2 regions of the Paenibacillus pseudetheri genome follow, and region 2 is predicted to be linked to the other one. Evidence: predicted binding sites of a transcription regulator. Region 2 holds the regulator's gene; the other holds the start of a gene.
What was found. Region 2 encodes Rex, which represses fermentation and respiration genes when NADH is low (regulators of the CRP and FNR family bind a similar motif). Its sites were predicted from a motif close to TTGTGAAATATTTCACAA; they were not measured.
Positions count from the first base shown of each region.

Region 1 (12,160 bases), on a different contig from region 2:
CCGGTAACTTCCATTAGCAGTGGCGCTATATAAGTGAACACTGTGAACAAGCTGGCGTTACCAAGCGCACCGATCAGTAAGAATAGAAGCAGTTTAGGATTAGCTAGCGCAGAGATTTGCTGGATTACACTAGCAGGTTTGTCTTGTTTAATCTTTGGAATGAAAATAAGAATGCCGATTAGTGCAGCGACTCCCATGACTGCTATCGCAGCAAATGAGGCGCGCCAGCCCATGTATTGCCCAATAAATGTTCCTAGAGGAACACCGACGATATTAGCAATCGTTAGACCAGCCATCATAATGGATACGGCTCCGGCCCGCTTATTGGGCTTGACCAGATTAGAAGCGATTACTGCACCAACGCCAAAGAAAGTCCCGTGTGTTAAAGCTGTGATGATACGAGCAACCATAAGAACGGCATAGTTTGGAGCAAATACAGAGATTCCGTTGCCTAGAATAAATAATACCATGAGCAGGCATAACAGTTTCTTTTGCGGAATTCGTTGTGTAAGGATGGTTAGAATAGGAGCACCGACGGCTACCCCAAGGGCATACATCGTGATCAGCTGGCCTGCTGTTGAAATACTAACCTGTAAATCCTTGGCGACATTTGGTAAAATACCCATGATGACAAATTCAGTCATTCCAATGGCAAAAGCGCCTACTGTAAGCGAAAGAATAGAGATGGGGAAAGGTTCTTTGCGTGTTTTTTCCACACGGGCGGGTTCCTTGTTGAGGTTTGGAATTGCGTTCATGGTGCCAATGTTCAACCTTTCTTCTGTCTGTAATGAAGCTCCACCCTTATTAAGATGATAGATCCGACATGTAGTACTGCTTTATATTATTTAGTTTTCTGAAATTATTTTCAAGAGAAATATTTATTTCAGATAGTTTTCATATTAAATAATCATTGAAAGGATGGATTATTCATGATGGAACTTAATGGTACAAAAAATGAGAAATAATTATAAGCAAGCAGCTTTAATGGCGCTCCAGCACTTTGACCTCGATTGGACTCAGATTCGTTTCAATCAACTATCGGACACCTGCACTTTTGTAATAGAGACTAATAAAGAGGGAACTTTTTTGCTGCGTCTTCACTCGGGGAGATCTAAAGAGGAAATTAACTCTGAAATCGCGTGGCTGGAGCTTTTGAAGAGGAAAATCGATGTGCCCCTGCCAAAGGGCGTTCATGATCGAACAGGTTCTGTTACGTTCAAAGTGGAGCAAGGTAATGGGGATGGTATATATGCATCGTTAATGCGCTGGGTTGAAGGCGAACATGCGAACGAAAGACTTACCGAAGGGCAAATTTACAAAGAAGGCGTTCTATTAGCCAAGCTACATAAAGCGGCACAGGAGCTTGAGTTACCTCCAGGTTTTAATCGTCCCGTGTGGGATGAACATAGCTTTAGAAAAGCAATGCTCCGATTAAAGCTGCACTACCATAGTTTTCTTTCGGATGATGAGTTCGTGCTGTATCAGTCTGCGGCTGAGAAATTATACGGCTGGTTAAGCAAGCAGCATAAAAATAAGAACAGAAGGACTTATGGGGTCATCCATGGTGATTTACATCAAGGGAACATCATATTTAAAGAGGGTGAACCTCGACCGATTGATTTTGGAAGATGTGGCTGGGGCTATTATCTTTATGATGTGGCACATACCATTTTGGGAATATATCCTCTGCAAAGAGAACTAGTCATTAAGGGGTATGAGAGTGTTATCAAGCTTGATGGGGAGTGGGTTCAGACGTTAGAGCATTTTACGGTCATGGTTATGATCGAAAATTATTGCCATCATGCACCCGACCCTAGAGAAACCGAGGGACTGAAAGCAGAACAGCCTTATGCGCAAGCGATTCTAAGGAATTATCTTAAGGGAGATCCCTTTCTTTTTAACACAATTGAGATTTAACGTATAAAAATAGGGCCTCTTTGGGGAATTTATTAAAAGTTCCCTAAGGAGGCTATTTTGATGAAAAAAAACTGGATTGCTCCTCTTCTTATCGCAGTTATGTTCTTGCTGGGGCAACAACCTTGCTCCGCTAATGGGCTTGTTCAACCGCAAGCCGAGGCTCCGTCCAGATCTGATTCGGAACCGAAGCTTCCAGATCAGGATTCCCGCGAGCTCATGTACAAAGACACAATGATGCTCTTTCTTTTACCCCATATTGAGAAAAAAATCGCTGAGATCTATGCACCACTTCTGACGATAACTCCGACAGTGTATCCTTATTTAGTAGAAGTTACAGATATGAAGCGAGTGAATGGATTTCGACGGTTTGATTTCTTAATTACACTCAACATACACCCTACAGTGGGTCCGCATCTTTCCGTTGGAGAGGATACTATGACTTTTAGAATCACTCCTGGTCCTAAGGTGAAGTTAGAATCATTCAAGCATTTGAGAGACCCGCGTAAGTCTGACCTTACACCAAATTATCAGAATATCTTGAGATAGAGCCAGAAAATACACCTATATGGCCACGCATCTTGAGTGCACAGAAGTGTTGTTCCGATATGGGACCGCTCCATTATGGAGTGGTTTTTTGTGTTGTGTATATGGTGGATGAAAGCACAATATGGTATTATGAAAATAGTGGATATATTGAATTAAGTAACTAAATTCAAACTATGAGGTGTAAGGATTGAGTGATCATAAATTCGAAGAGGAACACAGAGATGGGATTTTAAGCGAAATCAAAGCTAAAGTCACAAGCGATATCACAAGTAACTCTAAGAATAAAGTAAAACTAGGCGTATCTACTAAAGACGGGCAGTTAGGGTTCCTTTTTACAAGGGGAGGTCTTCGGGAAGGTGCAGGCAGAAAAAGCACTGGTGTAACTAAAAAGGTATCTTTGACGTTATCTGAGGAAGTTTGGCAGGAGATAGAGCAGGCTTGTGCGGATCAGAACGCATCTCGCTCCCAAGTATTTCGGAACATCATTGAGGGACATTTTGCAAAGGAATCTAAGGAGAGTTAGGTGAAGTCTTTGCTAATCCATGTGTCAAAAGATTCTCTCAGCACTGCATTACAAGCAGCCTTAAAAGCTATATCCGCGAATAGTTCCTCCCGTGTTCTTTCCGGAATACATATTCAGGCGCAAACTCAGGGTCTGATATTAACAGCCAGCAATTTAAGAATGACCATTGAATATAAGCTCCCTGTGAAAATGGATTCGATGATAGTACACAAACCAGGTGAGATCGTAGTTCCCGCGCGTTATTTTTATGAGATCATTCGTAAGCTTGATCCTGGACTAATTAGGCTGGAAATCGTAGAGTCATTGATTTTAAACATTCAATCAGGGAACACTCAATTTCGTTTATGTGGAATGGATGCGGCAGAGTTTCCGAGAATCCAATATATAGATCATCCAAACTTTCAAAGGATTAGCATGAAGAACACCCTCTTGAAGCAAATATTTAAAAGAGTAGTTTTTGCGGTCTCTTCATCGGAAACCAGACCTGTGCTGACAGGCGTATCACTTCAAATTGATAAGCGAAATATACGTGTTGCCGCCACTGATGGCATCCGCCTCGCCCAGCATGTTATTGAAAGTGTAGAAGATTACGGTGCAATTCCTTTAGATGTTGTAATCCCAGGCAGCACCCTTGAGGATCTTTTGAAAATATTAAACGATAATACAGACAGCAGCACCGAATTAGAAATAGGCCCTAAGCAAATCAGATTTATTTCTAATGGATTGAGGGTTCAGTCTGCCCTTCTAGAAGGAACTTATCCCTCTGTCAATAATTTAATCCCAAAAGCGTACCTCTCCGAAGTGATTGTTAAGACAGACCGTTTGTTACATGTAGTTGAACGTATTTCAATATTGGCTGGTGAGAGTGTTATGCTCAGCGTACTTCCTTCTAACACGCTTAGTTTAGTGTCCAAGACTGCAGAAATTGGGGATGTAAAAGAAGAGATTCCTTTGGAGCATCTAGAAGGTGAACACTTTCGAGTTTCATTTAACGGCAAGTATTTCAGAGACATCCTTCGGGCGATTGATTGTGAGACGCTTAGAATAAGGTTCGCGGGAAAAGAAAGGCCGCTGGTGATCCTACCTGTAGACGCATCTTCGTCCACACTTTTTTTAATTACTCCTGTGAGGACGCAGAATTAAGGATGTGATTATACGCAGTAATTGAGTAGACTGGGTGAATAGCTGCAACTGAGTCCGATTTATCCTAAATATACCTTCAACCTCACAGCTTCTCTAACGAGAGTGACTTATATTTGATTTAGGAGGGGATGAAATGCATAATGCGAAGACGGCTATAGTTTATTTCTCAGGAACTGGAAATACGGAACTTATTGCTAAGCAATTTGCTGAAGAACTAAGTAGTAGCGGGCAAGACGTAGATTTGTTTAGAATGGAAGATATTCTAAAAGGCTCTCGTTCTGTCAAATATGAATCCTACGGCCTTATTGGCATAGGCCATCCGGTTCTAGGTTTTGGCGCATCCGGATTTGTTGAACGTTTTGTGGAACAGTTGCCTGATTGTAATGGAACCCCTGCCTTCGTGTTCAAGACAGCCTCTTCTCCACACTATATTAATAATGGAGCTTCGAATACGGTTCTGCGTTCTTTGCGTGAAAAGGGGTTTACACCCTTCCACAATTCCATTTTGGCGATGCCATGCAATTTTTATATTAAATATGATGACAGATTGAATAAGCAGTTGTATCAGGTCGCTCAGCATAAGGTGAAGTTATTTGCACAGGAAATCGTGAATCGGATTCCACGGAACTTGCGGATTCATCCAGTGCTGGAGAGAGTGCTGAGAACGGTATATTATTGTGAGGAAAGCCAAGGGGGAAAATACTTCGCCAAAGGATTGCGAACAACTGACTCTTGCACACGATGTTTGAAATGTGTTAGAAGCTGTCCAACTTCTAATATTACCAACAGCCAAGATGGGATTATATTCAGTCAAAATTGCTTATTATGTATGCGTTGTGTTTATTCTTGTCCTCAGAAGGCGATCCAAGCGACACGGCTTAAGGCTAGCGTAGTAGACCCCTATACTGGAGGCCCAAAACTTCATAAACTAATGAAGGATTCTGAGAATGATGGAAGGTTTGTAACTCCAAAGTCCAAGGGCTACTACAAGCATTTCATTAAATACTTGGAGGATTGAATGATGAATCTGTTTCAGATAGGATCGAAACCGTTGGGGACCGAACGAATCACAGCATTTTTAGAGGATAATTATGTGAGTATCGGCTACCCCGGAATAGGAGATTTGGAGAACATCAGTATGGAGAAAATAAATGATCGGTTGCTTCGTACTTACAAATTCAGTGAGCTGGAGCTTACAGAACATATGCAAGCCATTCAACTATTCGTACATACGATGCAGGATGGCGATTATGTGCTGGTGTGTGATGGAGATTGGGTACATCTGGGTGATCTTGGAGATTATTTTTACAATGAATTATTTGACACGCCAGACATCGGTACATGCCATCGGCGTGGTGTAACTTGGCTGAAAAGTCTTCCTATAACCGATCTAAACGCAGGGGTAAAAGAGTTTCTTAGCGATAGTGGAGTGGTTAAACAGTATAAGGGACCGATGCCTAGTGCTCGTGTGGATCTGTGGATTACAGGTTCTTCTGATTCAGAGCAAACGGTGAGTAATCGAGAGCATGTGGATGAAGAGACATTAACAATGGCGCTTGATATTTTGAAAGAAGCACTTGTCAGTGAGGATGCCGAACGACGGGAACGAGCAGCAATTGCAATTCTTCAGTATGCTAAGTAGTCGAGAAAGGTTTCAGATCCACATCCATCCTCATAACAAAAGCGTTCCATCCGTGATGCAAAAATCGGATGGAACACTTTTGTCATATCTATCGGTATCTTTCAATTACCCTTAGATAAATTCAACGAATTCATTGACCGGCTTACGATAGCCACGTGGTCTGATTTTATGTTTCTTATCTTTGCCGATAGTGATCAGCATAACAGGTACCATATGATCGGGGAGATTTAAAGTAGCTTGAATGGATTCCGGATCAAAGCCGATCATCGGGCAGGTATCCCAGCCTTTATCTTTGGCAATCAACATGAAGTGCATGGCGGAAAGGGAGGCATTCCGTATAGCTTCATCTCTTTGAAAAGCATCATTTTCTGCGTAAGCATTGTTAATTGTTTCTATCTCTGCATCATAATCCTCTTGGCTCATCGCCCCTAAAGCTTTAAGTCCACCGTAGATTTCTGGAGCTTTCAGATAAGCATGTTTATCTCCGAGTACTACAATTACCGCTGAGGCGGAGTGTATTTTATATTGACCGTAAGCCGCCTTACGAATCTCTTCTTTTAAATTCTCATTAGAAACCACTTTATAATTGGTATGTTGAAGATTATAAGCCGATGGCGCCAATCTGGCGTAAGAGAACATTTCCTCTAGTTCATTCTGAGGTATCTTCACCCCTTCAACAAAATTCATAGCAGACCTGCGGGATTCAATTAAATCTGTAAAAGTGCTCATGAGTTATTCCTCCATAATGTGTATGTATTTGCTTGTTAATTATAAATAAGTGACATTTATAAATAAACTAACTATTTGTTACTAACTCAAAATAGCACAGTTAATTATATTCGTCAATGATTAAATTCACTTCATGTAGCTTCAGCCTTCTAAGTCCTTCGAGTGTTCGAAGAATAAATCCTATGTTGTAAAATATTGGGATGTAAATTAGGATATTAGGATAAGAAAAATTAAAATTGCTTCTATTAATGAAAGGGTGGGAATGTTGAACGATACTAGAGAGCAGTTGATAATAGACCTGCAAAGAATTGAAGAGAACGATTACGAGCTTAGAAGTGGGGAGCAATTAAGGGATTATGTGAAGCTGATGCTTGAGTATATAGGAGATCCACAGCCGATGCTACGAGATGACTTGATCTATTCCACCTTTTACAAATGGATTAACGAGAAACAATGGTTTAGTGATGTGGAGCTTCGTGAACTACTTTTGATTCTCCTTGACGAGAAGCATTTGTTCTATCACATTGGCAGTAAAGAAGATCAGGCTGTGTTCACAAGAACATTTTCTGTGCTGGTCGTTGCGCTGATTCTTCAGCGGCATAGGGAACGGGCTTTTTTAGATAGCGCTGAGTTTAAAAATGTGAAGGAAGCTCTGATTAGATATTATGAGGAAGAACAGGATTTACGAGGATTTATGCCAGAAGAAGGCTGGGCACACGCTGCAGCCCATGGCGCAGATGCCTTGGATGAACTGGTACGGTGCTCAGATAGTGATGCTGCAATCCGGGAAGAGGTTTTGGCAGTCATCCAAAGGATGCTTTACAACGATCAGTACATATTTAGTGACGAAGAAGATGAACGGATCGCTACGATTGTAGCTACAATGATAGATCATCATTTACTTCCACAACAATCTATTGCCGACTGGATCCGCAACTTGGAGCAATGTGGAGGGTGGCCGAGAAGCCGCGGCCAGTACGTTGCTCGTGTGAACACTAAAAATTTCGTTCGTTCTCTGTATTTTAGATTGCTACCAATAAAGAACAATCCGGCAATGGTCGAGGCTTTATTGAAAGCGGAGATGAATTTGAATAAATTTACACAATAAGCATTTAATCATCTATGCGTGTATAAATAATATCGAAAATTATGACTAATTTATTTTAATGTAATAAAAATCACAAAACTTTGGAAAAATTCAAAAACTTTGTGACATTTATAACTTGATAAGTGCTATAATAGAAATATGGCGTTATAAGTTATTATTTTTAAATACTATTAAGCAGCAAAGCTTATTTGCAGAGGAGATTCGGATATGTCAGAAACAATCACTCAAACACAACCTGAACAAGAATCACCAAAATTAGCTGTCACTCAAGAACAAATGAATGTTCTGGAGCAGCTATTGAAGCCTGAAGTTCAGGAGTCGTTAACTGTCTTAGTGGAACAGTTGCCAAAATTAACAGAGCTTGTCGGCGTGCTCACAAAGTCATATGACTTTGTTCAAACTGTCGCTGCGGATGAAGTCTTGAAAAGTGATACGGTAAGTGCAATTAAAGAACTTGCTGAACCAGTGGTGCATTCGGCGAAGAATATGGCAGCTACAGTGATCGAAGCGCAAGATCGTGCGAATGAAAGCAAAGAAGTGATCGGTGTATTTGGTCTTATGAAAATGATGAAAGATCCACAAGCACAGAAACTTTTCCGTTTTGTAAATGCTTATCTTCAAGTTGCCGGCGAACGCAGTCAACAGAAATAATATTTTTTATATCTCATTCGTAAGGACGGAGGAAACATCATGTCTAAACATATTGTCATTCTAGGAGCGGGTTATGGTGGTCTACTAAGCGCCTTAACTGTACGCAAATACCTGAAGAAAGACGAAGCTAAAATTACAGTCGTTAATCAATATCCTACTCATCAAATTATTACAGAATTGCATCGTCTTGCAGCGGGTAGTGTTGCAGAAGGTGCTGTTGCTATGCCACTAGCTAAGCTTTTTGCAGGTAAAGATATCGACCTGAAAATTGCAAAGGTGAATTCTTTTTCTGTTGAGAACAAACAAATTACACTATCTGATGGTGTGACATTGTCCTACGATGCTTTAGTTGTGGGTCTTGGAAGCACTACGGCTTATTTTGGCATTCCAGGTCTTGAGCAATACAGCATGGTATTGAAATCGGCAGCAGATGCTAACAGAATTCATCGTCATATTGATGAGCGTATCCGTGAATATGCGAAGTCTAAAAATCCAGCGGATGCAAGCATCCTAATCGGTGGCGGTGGCTTAACAGGTGTTGAACTTGTTGGTGAAATCGCTGATGTGTTGCCAACGCTCACTAAGAAATATGGCGTGGATCCTAAAGAAATCAAACTGATGCTGGTTGAAGCAGGTCCTAAGATTCTACCAGTATTGCCAGATGCACTGATCGAACGCGCAGTGGCAAGCTTAGAAAAACGTGGTGTTCAATTCTTGACAGGTCTACCTGTTACGAATGTTGCGGATAATGTCATTGACTTGAAAGACGGTCAAAAAATTGTTGCTAACACCTTCGTATGGACTGGCGGCGTACAAGGAAATCCACTGATTGGTGAGTCCGGTCTTGAAGTGAACCGTGGTCGTGCAACGGTAAATGAATTCTTGCAATCCACATCACACAAAGACGTATTCGTTGCTGGCGACAGCGCCGTTGTTTTTGCCGAAGATGGTCGTCCATATCCACCAACTGCACAGATCGCTTGGCAAATGGGCGAATTGATCGGGTACAATCTTTATGCATACTTGAAGGATAAATCATTTGAATCCTTTAGTCCGATCAATTCAGGAACGCTTGCGAGCTTAGGTCGTAAAGACGGTGTAGCCATCGTTGGTGCTAGCTCAACTCCGCTAAAAGGATTACCTGCAACCTTGATGAAGGAAGCAAGTAATATTCGTTACTTGTCTCATATTAAAGGGTTGTTTAGCTTAGCATATTAATTTTATTACTTGGAAAACCTGCTCAGATTTGAGCGGGTTTTTTGTTGATCTCTAGTGGTTTCTACCATGAATTGTCAATGGTTGTCCTAGTACGTAGTATTCATTTTTGATATAATAGATTGGCTAATATTAACAGAGGAAATAGGGGAGGATTACGTGATGTTATTCCGGCAAAACGATGTCATTCTGTTTCAAGGCGACAGTATAACGGATTGTGGTCGCAATTATGAAGATGCTTCATCGCTTGGTGTAGGCTATGCATTGATGATCGCCGCTCGTCTGGGGCATTTATATCCTGAGAAGAATCTTACGTTCTATAATCGTGGAATTAGTGGAAACCGTGCAGTAGATTTGCAGGAACGCTGGGAGAAGGATTGCCTGAATCTGAAGCCGACTTGGGTATCCATATATATTGGGATTAACGACACTTGGCGCCGCTTTGATTCTGGTCAGGAAACAACGCCTGAACAATTTGAAGCTGCGTATCGTGACCTGATCGAACGCACGCAACATTCGCTCGCTGCAAAATTAGTCTTAATCGAGCCATTCGTGTTGCCTGTCCCTGAAGATCGTAAAACCTGGCGCAAGGATCTGGACCCTAAAATTCACATCGTTCGTGAACTGGCACGTGAATATGGTGCAACCCTTGTACCGCTGGATGGCCTGTTTGCTGCGGCATCCGTGAAAGCAGAACCTGCTTATTGGGCTCCGGATGGAGTACATCCATCACCTGCGGGCCATGCACTTATTGCAGATGCTTGGCTTAAGACGGTAGGTGCAATTAAAGCTTAATCTTCTGATCATATCACTACATATTTACTTGATTCTATAAGACTAGAACCACTCATTAAAGGAGCAGGTTGTAGTCTTTTTTTAAAATATAAGAATTTATATGTTCCATGCTATAAATTATCCTTATATTTCTCGCTCAAACACTTGCCGTCCTTATAGGGACGCCGAAGACGTTTATGCTTGTAACGGTTCGGAAAGTTGATTTCTTTATATTTATCGACGCTGTTATAATTGGGTTATGTTTCTTTTCTTTTCTTGGAGGCGGTTTGCATTAGGCATTTACTGTGTGTTGTATCTTTGTTAGTAGTTACGCTGTTAAGCGGATGTAAGAATGATGTTGGATTCATCAATGCTAGGTGGATCACCGGAGTGTCATTAACCTCAGTAACAACTAATGATCAGAATCAAGCTGACCATTCAGGACATTCCGAGACCCTTATGCTGAAGGACTCTAATCTGATTAAGACGCTTGCGGAGGCTATGAACAAGAGCAATAAATTATTGGGAGAGCTGGATTGGGCTCCTGAATTTAGAATGAATCTTGTTTATGGTGATGGTTACTCGAAGGATTATTACATAGCAATAGGTGATGAACCCGGCTATAAAGGAGTTTTTACTACAGCTGAGAATGGTGGTCAGGGCTACTCTATTCCGGTGAAAAATTCGGATCAATTAAGGAAACTCATTTTTGGGACAGCAGATCAGGCGAACATAGAACAGACGGAGTCGCTGGAGTCTTCTGTTAAGGTTACAGGGCCAGTAACGATATCATATAATGACCTCTCACCGGTAACTACTAGAGCCGTATTCTTGAATCTGCAGCTTTTAGATGGAACAAAGGGGTATTCGATAAAGCTTGATAAAGTCGATGATCATAGCTTCAAGAGAAGTTATTACGATAATGTTGCGGGTAAACGGATAGAAAATATTTTTCAGTGGGATGGAAGAAGTTAGACAAGTGATTCATACCAGAAGTGAGAGGAATGTGTGATAGATGATCAGTGATACCATACAAGATTTAGAAGGGCTAAAAGCGATAGGGAAAGTGGTAGGACATACCATCGCCGAGATGAAAAAGAAAGTAACTCCAGGTATGACAACAGCGGAGCTTGATAAGATTGGAGCTGGAATTCTAGCGGAATTCGGAGCATCCTCAGCCCCAATGAAAACGTATAATTTTCCAGGCAGCACCTGCATCAGTGTGAATGAAGAGGTTGCTCACGGGATTCCTGGTCCTAGAGTGATTAAAGCTGGTGATTTGATCAATATTGATGTATCTGCTGAGCTAAATGGTTATTATGGGGACGCTGGAGTTTCTTTTCAATTGCCACCTTATAATGAGGACATTCTTCGTCTATGCCAGAGTGCAGAGGAAACTATGATGAGCGTGATCAATCATTTGAGAGCAGGGATGAAGGTCAATGAGATTGGCAGAATGATGGAACTTGAAGCTCGGAAACGTGGCTATAGAGTAGTACGTAATCTGTGCAGCCACGGGATTGGCAAATCACTGCATGAGAAGCCTTTTGAAATCTTACCTTTCTACAATCCAAGAGTGACTACAGTATTAAAAGAGGGACAGGTGATTACGGTTGAGCCCTTCCTTTCTACTGGAGCAGACTACGTGGAGCAGCAGTCGGATGGATGGACACTGAGCGTTGTAGATAATGGCCGGGTAGCACAGTTTGAACATACGATCATTGTGACGAAAGGTGAGCCTATTATCCTAACCAAGCCATAAAGAGGAGAGTGCGAATTTGAAAATCGCCTTTGTACTTTTTAACGGGATTACGTTCTTGGGTTTTGCGGGGTTCTATGATGTTATTTATCGATTGGGGCAATTTGAAATCTGCAAAGAGTTGTCTTGGGATATATGTGCAGCGTCGGAGGA
Region 1 is NZ_CAKMAB010000009.1:86,122-98,281, reverse strand. It holds gene L1028_RS10875 (MFS transporter) at 1-755, opposite strand, end outside; gene L1028_RS10870 (phosphotransferase enzyme family protein) at 943-1,917, shown strand; gene L1028_RS10865 (DUF3888 domain-containing protein) at 1,978-2,463, shown strand; gene L1028_RS10860 (hypothetical protein) at 2,651-2,986, shown strand; gene dnaN (DNA polymerase III subunit beta) at 3,008-4,129, shown strand; gene L1028_RS10850 (EFR1 family ferrodoxin) at 4,263-5,147, shown strand; gene L1028_RS10845 (hypothetical protein) at 5,148-5,771, shown strand; gene L1028_RS10840 (nitroreductase family protein) at 5,883-6,500, opposite strand; gene L1028_RS10835 (DUF2785 domain-containing protein) at 6,766-7,608, shown strand; gene L1028_RS10830 (helical membrane plugin domain-containing protein) at 7,816-8,259, shown strand; gene L1028_RS10825 (NAD(P)/FAD-dependent oxidoreductase) at 8,299-9,477, shown strand; gene L1028_RS10820 (SGNH/GDSL hydrolase family protein) at 9,637-10,269, shown strand; gene L1028_RS10815 (YhfM domain-containing protein) at 10,639-11,223, shown strand; gene map (type I methionyl aminopeptidase) at 11,264-12,010, shown strand; partial or broken gene L1028_RS31660 (type 1 glutamine amidotransferase family protein) at 12,027-12,160, shown strand, end outside.
Region 1: the regulator Rex is predicted to act here: its motif matches at 7,667-7,684, upstream of L1028_RS10830 (helical membrane plugin domain-containing protein).

Region 2 (12,160 bases):
ATACCTCCTTTTATAACTGGTCTAACGGGGATTACCGACGATGATGTAAAGGATGCACCTGAGCTGGATGAGATGATGATGGAGCTTGTCCCACTCTTGGATGATGTTGTGCTTGTAGGGCATAATGTCGCATTCGACTTCCATTTTTTGCAAAATGCTTTAGACCGATGTGGGTATTTACCATTTCAAGGGCGGATTTTAGATACGATTGATTTTCTGAAAATCTGCTTTCCTTCCCTCACATCCTATCAACTAGGATCAGTTAGTGCACATTTTGGAGTGACGCATGATCGTCCGCATCAGGCAGACAGTGATGCACTCGCAACAGCTCTTGTATTGCTGAAATGTTTGGAGGAGCTCTACGATTTGCCTCTGCTGACGATCCAGAGACTCTGTGAGCTGTTTACGGAAGAGGATAGTGATCTTGGTTGGTATTTTGATGGTCTGCTGCGTGAACGGGAAGCGGAGACGCTTCAGCCCGAAGGTGATCTGACTTTCTATCGTCAATTAGCACTTGCTGTAGGAGACTGGAACGAATTAGCTCCACCTCGAGACGAGCATGCTGAGAATCCACTACACAATTTATCTTTTACAGATTATATGGATGAAGTAACGAAACGACTTAAAGAAACTTTGCCACAGTATGAAAGCCGAGAAGCTCAGGATATTATGATCAATGAGGTGATGACGGCACTTGCCGAAGATAAGCATTTATTGATCGAAGCAGGGACAGGAACCGGCAAATCCCTTGGTTATTTATTGCCTGCCATATACCAAAGCGTACGAACAAGTGAAAAAGTCATGGTCAGCACTCATACTATTAATCTGCAGGATCAATTGCGTGAGCGTGATATTCCTTTGTTAACACAGGTAGTTCCTTTTCCATTTAAAGCTGCAATTTTTAAGGGCAGAGGGCATTATTTGTGTCTTCGTAAGTTCGAACATAAAATTAATAAAAAAGACTTTATAAGTCCGAGGGAAGATGCGCTTACTGCGGCTCAGATGATCGTTTGGCTGACACAAAGTGAATCAGGAGATGACGAAGAGCTCAATCTAAGTGGACGTGGCGGAGATTTCTGGGAGACGGTGGCAAGCGATACCGATTCTTGTCTGGGTCGCTCCTGTCCTTGGTTCCGTAAGTGTTATTATCACCGGGCTAAGCATGAAGCTGGTATTGCAGACGTGGTCATTACGAACCACTCTAAGCTTTTCGCAGATGTTAAGGCTGGGCACCAGCTACTTCCGGCTTATGAACATCTTGTAATAGATGAGGCCCACCATCTGGAGGACGTGGCTGGCAAGCATTTAGGCATGCATATGAAGCATTTCACGGTGGCGCATACACTATCGCGTCTTTATAAGGATAGTCGAAATGGCCAACTTCCTACGCTGCGTCAAATGCTTCAGTCATCAGGCAGTGAGGAAGCTTCTGAATGGAGCGGAGTGATCGATAGAATCTATCCGGACCTGCTTACCGTAAAAGAAACCTGGGATCTGCTTAGTGATAAACTATTCAGCCTCTTGCCGGAACGTAGCGATGCAGCGGCGGGAGAAGCTGGACAGTTAGTCATGCGGCTACTTCCTACCCGTAAACCGAAAGATTGGGATGAATTGGTTGCTCTAGAGAATACTATGAATCTGACATTAAGCGAAATTATCCGTAAAGGTGATAAAATGCTTAATGAGATGCGAGATCAAGAAGGTCAATCTTCCTCAGATAGTCTAGTTACCGATATTAGCGGCTTATTTAAGGATTTAGCTTCTATACGTGAGCAAGTGCGGTTTTTTATGGGATTAAACGATGAGAATGTAGTATATTGGCTGGAGGCGAATGGGAATTATCGTAGTAAATCGCTACAGCTGTATGCCGTTCCTGTTGATGTTAGTACTCAGCTTAAGGAGCTGTTTTTCGACAAGAAGAAAAGTATCGTGCTAACTTCGGCGACACTCTCTGTCGACAAATCTTTCCAGTTTATGATTGATAATCTCGGACTTAATGAAGCTGCGGAAGAGGGGCGTCTGATGACATCACTCCTGCCTTCTCCCTTTAAGTATCGGGAGCAGGCGCTGTTAGTTATTCCCCGGGATTTCCCTAGTGTGAAGGGTAGTGTGGGCGATGCCCGATTTGTCGATACACTCGTACAGTCACTTGCAGAAGCAGCGATTACAACACGTGGGCGGATGCTTGTCCTGTTTACTTCTTACAAGATGCTACGTCAGGTTTACGATCCTCTGAAAGAGGCTCTGGCTTCACAAGAGATCGCGGTGCTAGGTCAAGGCGTGGAGGGGGGCAGCCGTAGCAAGCTGATCCGCCGTTTTCAGGATAGTGCAGCCTCTGTACTGTTAGGAACAAGCAGCTTTTGGGAGGGTGTAGATATTCCAGGTGAAGCATTAACATGCTTGGCGATCGTGAGGCTTCCATTTCAACCGCCAAACCACCCCCTAGCGGAAGCAAAGTCTGAGTTATTACAAGCCCAGAAAAAGAATCCGTTCATGAAGTTGTCTGTTCCTCAGGCGGTTATTCGCTTTAAGCAAGGATTTGGAAGGCTGGTACGGACAGCGCAAGATCGGGGTATTGTTATTGTGTATGACACAAGGGTGATTGAATCTCACTATGGGAAGTATTTCCTCTATTCGTTGCCTGGCCCGAAAATGGAGCATATGCTTACGGATCAAATGGTTCCTCGTATAGCGGAGTGGTTGGAAGACGGAGGCGTTTCTTGAAAAGAACGTCATCGATCTTATTAATCACTCTACAATGAAGGGCGGTATAAGAATACCGCTCTTCATTGAGACGAGGTGCAGAAATTTTGATAGGATTTGAACAGAATATTACTTAAATTAGGAGGTAAATTATGAAATCGGATAAAATATCAGAAGCCGTTGTTCGCAGACTTCCTGTGTACTTGCGTTTCTTGAATGATCTCCAGAAACGTGAAATATTAACCGTTTCCTCACAAGAACTAGGACAAAAACTTGATTTAAATCCCGCTCAAATCCGTAAAGATTTAGCTTATTTTGGAGACTTTGGCCGAAAAGGTATCGGGTATGACGTAACTTATCTTATTGAAAAAATCCGCCATATTCTGAAGCTGGATCAACAATTGAATGTGGCTCTAGTAGGTGCTGGTAACCTTGGACATGCATTATCTAATTACAATGCTTATTTGAAAGATACTATGAAGATTACCGCTATATTTGACTCCTATGCACCTAAGGTAGGACGGAAAATCAACTCTCTTACCGTTCAACCGATGGAGGAGCTTGGTCAGACGGTTCGTGAACAAGGGATTCGAATTGGGATTATTACAGTGCCTGATTCAGAAGCGCAGAATGTAGCTGATATTCTCATTGAGTCTGGCATTGAGGCGATTTTGAATTTTGCACCAATGATTCTAAAAACACCACCGAATATCCGGGTTCATGCTGCCGATTTTACAACGGATTTGCAAAGCCTTGCTTATTATTTGAAAGACGGAAAGGAAGAAAGCGGAAATGAAGAGCAGTAAAACGATTATTAAGGGCGGGCGATTTCTTATTCCGGGAACGGATGAGCCGGTTCTGAGTGGATATATGACTATTGAAGATGATTTGATCACTTACATAGGAAAAGAAGAGCCTTTAATGGAAGATGGTGTGCAAATTGTTGATGGCAGTCGTCTGCTGTTTATGCCAGGTCTGGTAAATACACATGGCCATGCTGCAATGTCATTGCTTCGTGGTTATGGAGATGATTTAGCACTTCAGGTGTGGCTTCAAGAGAAGATGTGGCCGATGGAAGAGAAATTCACCGGAGAAGATGTATACTGGGGAACCTCCTTATCAGTACTAGAAATGCTGAAAGGTGGCACTACAACCTTCCTGGATATGTATGATCATATGGATCGAGTAGCTGAGGTAGTCGAATTATCAGGTATTCGTTCCGTACTGATGAGAGGCGTAATTGGCTTATGTCCAGAGGAAGTACAGAATCACAAGCTTGCGGAAGCGATTTCTTTTGCGCGCAACTGGCATGGTAAGGCTGACGGCAGAATTACGACGATGATCTCGCCTCATGCCCCATATACTTGCCCACCGGACTTCTTCGTTAAGTTTGTACAGGCGGCACATGATTTGGATTTACCAATGCATACCCATATGTCCGAGACGAAACGCGAAGTGGAGCAGAATGTGGTGGATTACGGACTGCGGCCTGTAGCGCATTTAGAGAAGCTTGGAATGTTCACACGTCCGTCTATTGTTGCTCATGGCGTTCATTTGAATGATGAAGAGATCGAGATTCTGGCTCGTCATGATGTAGGTGTGTCTCATAACCCAGGAAGTAATCTGAAACTGGCTAGTGGAGTGGCTCGGGTTACGGATCTTCTAAAGGCTGGTGTGAAGGTGTCATTGGGTACAGATGGTGCGGCAAGCAATAATAATCTGGATATGTTTGAAGAGATGCGTCTTGCAGCCCTCATCCATAAAGGTGTAAGTGGTGATCCGACGGCTGTTCCAGCTCCGGAAGCGCTGCGTATAGCTACGGAGTATGGAGCAAAGTCTATCTTTTTAAATGATGTGGGTAGACTCGCTGCAGGCATGAAAGCGGACTTTATCGCGATTGATATAGACCAGCCGCATTTGCTACCACACACAGATCTGTTGTCTCATGCTGTATACTCTGCCAGTGCCAAGGATGTTGAGCATGTATGGGTGAACGGTAAACAGGTTGTAAAACATGGACAATGTGTAACGTTAGATGAGGAAGCAATCCGTCGTAAGGCGCAAGAATCCTTTGATGGACTGCTTAAACGGTAGTCTAAGATCAAAACGAATAACTGAAAGGCTGTGACTTTCTGCGATTGCAAAGTTACAGCCTTTTGTGTTTCTGATCATTAGATCATTGAATTGGATATGAAACTTTGGATAAACACACAGGTGTGTTATATAATCAAAAAAGATATATTACTAGAAAGGGAGCTGCACCTTGAAGAAAAGGAAAAAATGGATCCTCCTGGGGTCAGTTCTGATTCTGCTCCTTCTGTTCGGACTTATCCAGTTCTATGCTTATATTATGAAAGATCAATGGAACGAGCGAGATATCGCTAAGGATGTCGCCAAAACCAGTGCTGGTCTGACAGAGGTAACCAAAGCGCAGAAATCCGTGTGGGATGAAAATGCGGTGTACTGGGTCTTAACAGGGAAGAATGAAGCCGGGACCGAGTTGATGGTTTGGGTGCGTTTTACTGTAGACGGGAAGTTTGTTGAAGGAACCGACGCAGTATATGCTGAAGAACTAAGTAAAGGGACCTCTGAAGCGAAAATGCGTAGCCTTATAAAAGCCGATCTTCCGGACATCAGCATTGAGCGGTTGTTGCCAGGAGTGTATAACGGGGAGTATGCTTGGCAGCTTTTTTATAAACAAAGCGGTCGATATTATTATCAATTTTATCGGTTCTCAGATGGGGCTCGAATGGGTGAAGGTTACAGTTTACCTAGCCGCTAAATTAAACAAAAGCATTATAGGAGAAACAAGCGGATCATTTATGGTTCGCTTGTTTTTGTTCAAACGGATATTTGTTTGATATACTAAAAGTATACGAAATGTGATATACTATAAGCGTGGTTTTTTTATATAGGTATTTAAAGATTCATATGAAAAAAAGGTCTGTTAATTAAGAGTAACAGCCCTTTTTTTGTCGAAATAAATCAATAAATTTAATAAAATGGAAAGAATTAAAAAATAAAATTTTAAATATCTTCACACTTTTTTTCAATATAGTATATACACCTATGATATACTACTGTTTGTAATTAGAACAGTGTAAGTAGAACGTTAGGCTCTGATGAGCTCTTAGCAGCTATGACTTTGGATCATTCTGTTTACATTTTTTCATCTTTGAGAGGAGGACGTTTCTTGAAATTACGTCTTGTACCTGTACTGATAACGTCTCTACTGTCGGCTATGCTATTATTCGGAGGATTCTTTTTATATCGTCAGTTTGCTTTGCAGGAACCGCTCCAAAAGATTGTAACTGGATTTGAGGGAGTAAATACTTCACATATTAGTATTAACCGCGATGAGGTCACTTTGAAACTTGATTTGCAGCCGGGCACGAATTTACGTGATCTAGTATCATATGTATCCAAAGAAGGAAAATCAGTGATTGAAGGACGTAAACTTAAACTCGATGTGGAGCAAAATTCAAGTGAACTATTGGATGATTACTGGGATAAAGCGATGTTCTCTGTTGCTGAGGCCATGGAGAGCCGTAAATATACAATTATACCTACAGAACTTGATAGATTGAAACAGCAAAATACGCAATATAAAGATGTAATAGCATCTACTGATATCGACGACAACAATGTATACGTAAGCTTGAGTAATGGAAAAGAAAGCAAATTTATTATTTTGCCGCGAAAACCTGCGACTTTGGGGGTATGGAATAATGCCTAAGTACCTTAAAGAAATTTTACTCGGATTTATTCCTGTACTGTTTATTTTCATGGCTTTTTTAGGTATTAATATATTCCCGATTGTTATAGCAGCTGGGATGCTTACTGCACTACTTATCATTGCTCATTTGCGTGGCGGGCTTACGGTGAACGCTGGTGCTGGAAAGAAACGCAAGAAGGAAGGACCTTCAAAGCTCACTTTTGAAGAAATAGGTGGGCAAGACAATGCGAAGCAAGAGCTTCGTGAGGCGCTCGATTTTTTGATCCGTCATGAGGAGATCAGTAAATTTGGGATTCGTCCTTTGAAAGGGATTCTACTCACTGGCCCTCCAGGAACAGGTAAGACCCTTATGGCCAGAGCGGCTGCGCATTATACAAACTCTGTATTCGTGGCTGCATCAGGCAGTGAATTTGTAGAAATGTATGTTGGTGTCGGGGCCGGTCGGATCCGCGATTTGTTCAAGGATGCTCGTAACCGTGCTGTTAAGGAAAACAAACAAAGTGCCATTATTTTTATTGATGAAATTGACGTAATTGGCGGTAAACGTGAAGGCGGCCAGCAGCGTGAATATGATCAGACCTTGAATCAGCTGTTGACTGAGATGGATGGTATTTATAATAACGAAACTCCGCGTATTCTACTGGTAGCTGCAACAAACCGGAAAGAAATGCTTGATTCGGCATTGCTGCGTCCTGGACGCTTCGACCGTCATATTCAAGTGGACATGCCTGACAAAAAAGGCCGCAAATCGATTCTCGAATTGCATGCGAAGAATAAACCTCTTCATCCAGATGTGAGTCTCGACAAAATTGCTGAAGAAGCCTATGGTTTTTCCGGTGCTCAGCTTGAAAGTGTCATGAATGAGGCCGCGATTTATATGATGCGTGAGGACTTGACGAAAGTTGAGCAGCGGCATCTGTCGATGGCGATTGACAAAGTAATGATGGGTGAAAAAACGGATAGAGAAACAAATCACGAAGAGAAAAAGAGAGTCGCCATTCATGAATTGGGACATGCCATCATGGCAGAGCTCCTTCGTCCCGGAAGCGTTAGTCAGGTTACGCTGACTCCACGGGGGCAAGCCCTTGGTTATGTGCGACATAATCCTCAGCAAGAGCAGTATTTGTACACCAAAGATTATTTGGAAGATCAGATTATGATTGCACTTGGTGGAGCAGCGGCTGAAGAAATGTATTATGGTGGACGAAGCACAGGTTCACGCGGTGATTTCGATCAGGCGCTGAATATTGTGGAAACGATGATGAAGTCAGGTTTAACTTCGCTGGGTATCGCCAATCTGGAAATGGTTACCACTGAAGAGCTTATGAAGGAAAATAGTAAGATATTGGATGAGTTGATGACGCGCACTCGTGAGCACCTTGAAAAGCAACGAAATGTATTTGATTACTCTCTTGACATTTTAATGAAGGAAGAAGTACTCTCTGGAGAGCAATTTCGATGTCAATTTCGTGACAGCGTCCTTTTACCAGCATAAATATTTATGCTGGTTATTTTTTTTTACTTTTCAGGCATGCTAAGATATCATTATATGTCGGGCTTTATAAATTTTTGCGACAGACAAGGTACAATACAAAAGTATAGATACCTGAAAGGATGGAGACTTTTTTATGAATTTCAAAAAAATAGGTGTCATCGGCGGTGGCACAATGGGACAAGGTATTGCTGAAATGTTAGCAGCCAAAGGCCTGGATGTATTACTAGTGGAGAAAACCGCGGAGAAACTGGACTACTCTTACGAAATGATCGAGACAAGTCTAGATAAGCAACTGGAGAAATGGGCGATTACTCAAGCAGAGAAGAAGCTGATTCTTAGCCGTATTCAAAAAGTGACACATTTCGCGGAGCTCAGCTCTTGTGATATGGTTATCGAAACCATTGTTGAGGATTTGGATGAAAAGAAAAAGATTTTGAATCAATTGGATCAAGTATGCCCGAACCACATTATTCTTGCCAGCAATACATCAACACTTAGCTTGACTGAACTTGCAAGTTCTACGATGTATCCGGAACGCGTGATCGGAATGCACTTCATATATCCTGTAGCTAAAGTGGATCTTGTAGAAATCGTACGCGGTCTGAAAACTTCAGATGCTACTTTTGAAGATACAAAATCCTTCGTTGATGAAATTGTTGAGAAAAAAGGTGTAATGATTTATGAATCCCCAGGATTTGTAACATCACGCCTCATTTGCTTGTTTATCAATGAAGCTATGCATGTGCTACAAGAAGGCGTTGCCTCCGCACAGGATATTGACGATGCTATGCGTATTGGTTATCAATTTCAAAATGGACCGCTTGAAATGGCGGACAGATTTGGCCTGGATTCGGTACTTGCTGCACTTGAAAATATGTTCCGTGAATACGGAGAACTGAAGTACCGTCCTTCTACAATTCTTAAGAAGATGGTTCGTGCAGGACAACTGGGTATGAAATCAGGAGAAGGCTTCTTCAAGTACGACAAGGATGGTGACCGTGTATGAATATTTTAGTTATTAACTCAGGTAGTTCTTCTTTGAAATATCAGCTGTATAACATGACAGATGAATCGGTTTTGGCTAAAGGTTTGGTTGAACGTATTGGAATGGATTCCTCCATTCTGAATCATAAACCGACTGGCAAAGCGGAAGTGACAGAAGTAAGCGAAATTCTGGAACATAATACTGCGATCCGCAAAGTCCTTGCTTGTCTTACAGACAAAGAGCATGGTGTAATTGAATCTATTAATAAAATTGATGCTGTAGGTCACCGCGTAGTGCATGGTGGTGAGTTCTTCAAAGCCTCTGCACTTGTGGATGCTGACGCAAAAACGAAAATTCGTCAATTGTTTGACCTTGCACCACTGCATAACCCAGCAGCAATGATGGGGATTACGGCTTCTGAAGTAAATATGCCGGGTGTACCGCAGGTTGTTGTATTCGATACTGCATTCCACCAAACCATGCCTGAAAAAGCTTATATGTACGCTATTCCTAGAGTACTGTACAATAAATATAAAGTTCGTCGTTATGGCGCACACGGTACATCACATGACTTCGTAAGCAAGGCTGCTGCGGAGTACTTGGAGCGTCCACTGGAAGATCTGAAGATCATTACTTGTCATATCGGTAACGGCGGTAGTGTAACTGCAGTTCAAGGTGGAGTGTCCGTGGATACTTCCATGGGTATGACACCTCTGGAAGGTTTGATGATGGGTACTCGCAGTGGTGATCTTGACCCAGCAATTGTCCCTTACGTGATGAACAAGGAAGAATTGTCCGTAGGCGAAGTTAACTCCATGTTGAATAAACATAGTGGTCTCTTAGCAATTTCGGGCGTAAGCAGTGACATGCGTGATATTATTGATGGTATGGAAAAAGGTGAGCCTAATTCCACGCTAGCTTTTGAAATGTATGAATACCGCTTGCGCAAGTATATCGGTTCATATACGGCTGCCATGAACGGTGTAGATGCGATCGTATTTACTGCCGGTGTTGGGGAAAATGCTTCATTACTTCGTGAGAAACTGCTAAATAACCTTACTTTCCTGGGTATTGAGTTGGATGCTGAGGCTAACAAAGTTCGTTCCGGCGATCCACGTCGTATCTCTACGGCAAATTCCAAGGTACAAGTGCTAGTAGTTCCGACAAACGAAGAACTTGTCATTGCACGTGATACACACCGTATTGTGCAAGGAATTAACGGCTAAATTAGAGGAGAGATTGAAGGCATGGCTAACAAGAGTGTAATTAAGAACGTGAATGAACATGTTGGAGAGAGTGTTGTTATCGGTTGTTGGGTAAACAACAAGCGCTCCAGTGGTAAAATTCAGTTCCTGCAGCTTCGCGATGGTACAGGTTATATTCAGGGAGTTGTAGTGAAATCAGAAGTGCCTGAAGAGGTATGGGATGCAGCTAAGAGCCTCACACAGGAAAGCTCTTTGTATGTGACCGGAATTATCCGTGAGGAACCTCGCAGTCAATCTGGTTTTGAAATGACTGTAACAGGAATTGAAGTCCTGCATCTTACAGAGAATTATCCGATTACTCCGAAAGAGCATGGCGTAGATTTCTTAATGGATCACCGTCACCTCTGGCTGCGCGCCTCGAAGCAGCGGGCTGTTCTGGTAATTCGTGCGGAGATTATTCGTGCAATCCAACAGTTCTTCAACGAGAGTGGATTTACAAAGGTGGATCCTCCGATTCTGACGCCAACGTCAGCAGAAGGAACTACGAACTTGTTCCACACGAAGTACTTCGATGAGGATGCCTATCTAACACAAAGCGGACAGTTGTATATGGAAGCAGCGGCAATGGCACTAGGCCGTGTATATTCCTTTGGACCAACCTTCCGTGCAGAGAAATCTAAGACTCGTCGCCACTTAATTGAGTTCTGGATGATTGAGCCGGAGATGGCCTTTACAGATCACGAAGAAAGCTTGAAGGTTCAGGAAGAGTTTATTAGCTTCGTAGTGCAATCCGTGTTGAAGAATTGCCGTGCGGAATTAGAGGCGGTGGGTCGCGATGTTTCCAAGCTGGAGAATATCAAAGCTCCATTCCCACGCATTACTTATGATGACGCGATCAAGTTCTTGAACGATAAAGGCTTTGAAGATATTGCTTGGGGTGATGATTTCGGTGCACCTCATGAAACAGCAATCGCAGAAGCATACGATAAACCTGTATTCATTACTCACTACCCTGCTTCTTTCAAAGCGTTCTACATGAAACCAGATCCAAATCGTCCGGAAGTCGTGCTATGTGCGGATATGATCGCTCCAGAAGGCTACGGAGAGATTATTGGTGGCTCACAGCGGATCGATGATCCTGCACTGCTTGAAGAGCGTTACAAAGAGCATAATCTTTCGATGGACTCTTACAAGTGGTACATGGATCTGCGTACTTACGGATCTGTACCTCACTCTGGTTTTGGACTTGGACTTGAGCGTACTGTAGCTTGGATCTGTGGCCTTGACCATGTACGTGAGACTATTCCATTCCCACGTACACTGTACCGTCTCTACCCATAAGTTCTTATATTTGAAGGGGGACGTTCATGGACGGCAAAGGATGGAGTACCTGGGGCGAAGGCGTCTCCTTCGGTCTGGAGAACGGAATGGCCGTCATACCTTACGCATTACTGAAGTATTACCGAAAGCTGAATTTAAGCGGAAGTGAAGCTATGCTGCTGATACATCTGCTTTCTTTCAGGCAGGTGGAAGGGATTGACTTCCCTTCTCTTGAGGAGCTTCAGGTTGTAACAGGCCGTAGCATATCCGTTCTAGCAGGAGAATTGCAGAAGCTTATGAAGGAAGGTTTTATTAGCATCGATGGAGACAACGATGAGCTAAGAGACATCCATTATGAACGCTACAATTTCTCAGGGTTATACGGAAAGCTTGGTGCTTATCTAGCGACAGTTGTACAAGAGCATGAGCAAGATAAGCACGTAGGTGGCTATGCAACGTCGGCACCGCGGGCTGCTTCAGGGGGTGGATTCGGCGGAAAGCCCTCCTCATCTCCTTCTCAAATTGGGGCTGAAGAAGAAAGTCGAAACCTGTTCAGTATTTTCGAAAAGGAATTCGGACGTCCGCTATCTCCAATGGAGTGTGAGACGATATCCAGTTGGGTGGATCAAGACCGGTATCCAGAGGAGCTGATTCTGTTAGCGCTGAAGGAATCTGTATTTGCAGGAAAGGTTCATTTCCGCTATATTGATCGAATA
Region 2 is NZ_CAKMAB010000004.1:101,914-114,073, forward strand. It holds gene dinG (ATP-dependent DNA helicase DinG) at 1-2,724, shown strand, start outside; gene L1028_RS04925 (redox-sensing transcriptional repressor Rex) at 2,856-3,509, shown strand; gene L1028_RS04930 (amidohydrolase) at 3,496-4,797, shown strand; gene L1028_RS04935 (cell wall elongation regulator TseB-like domain-containing protein) at 4,967-5,485, shown strand; gene L1028_RS04940 (hypothetical protein) at 5,897-6,439, shown strand; gene L1028_RS04945 (AAA family ATPase) at 6,432-7,934, shown strand; gene L1028_RS04950 (3-hydroxyacyl-CoA dehydrogenase family protein) at 8,068-8,940, shown strand; gene L1028_RS04955 (acetate/propionate family kinase) at 8,937-10,145, shown strand; gene asnS (asparagine--tRNA ligase) at 10,167-11,465, shown strand; gene L1028_RS04965 (DnaD domain-containing protein) at 11,492-12,160, shown strand, end outside.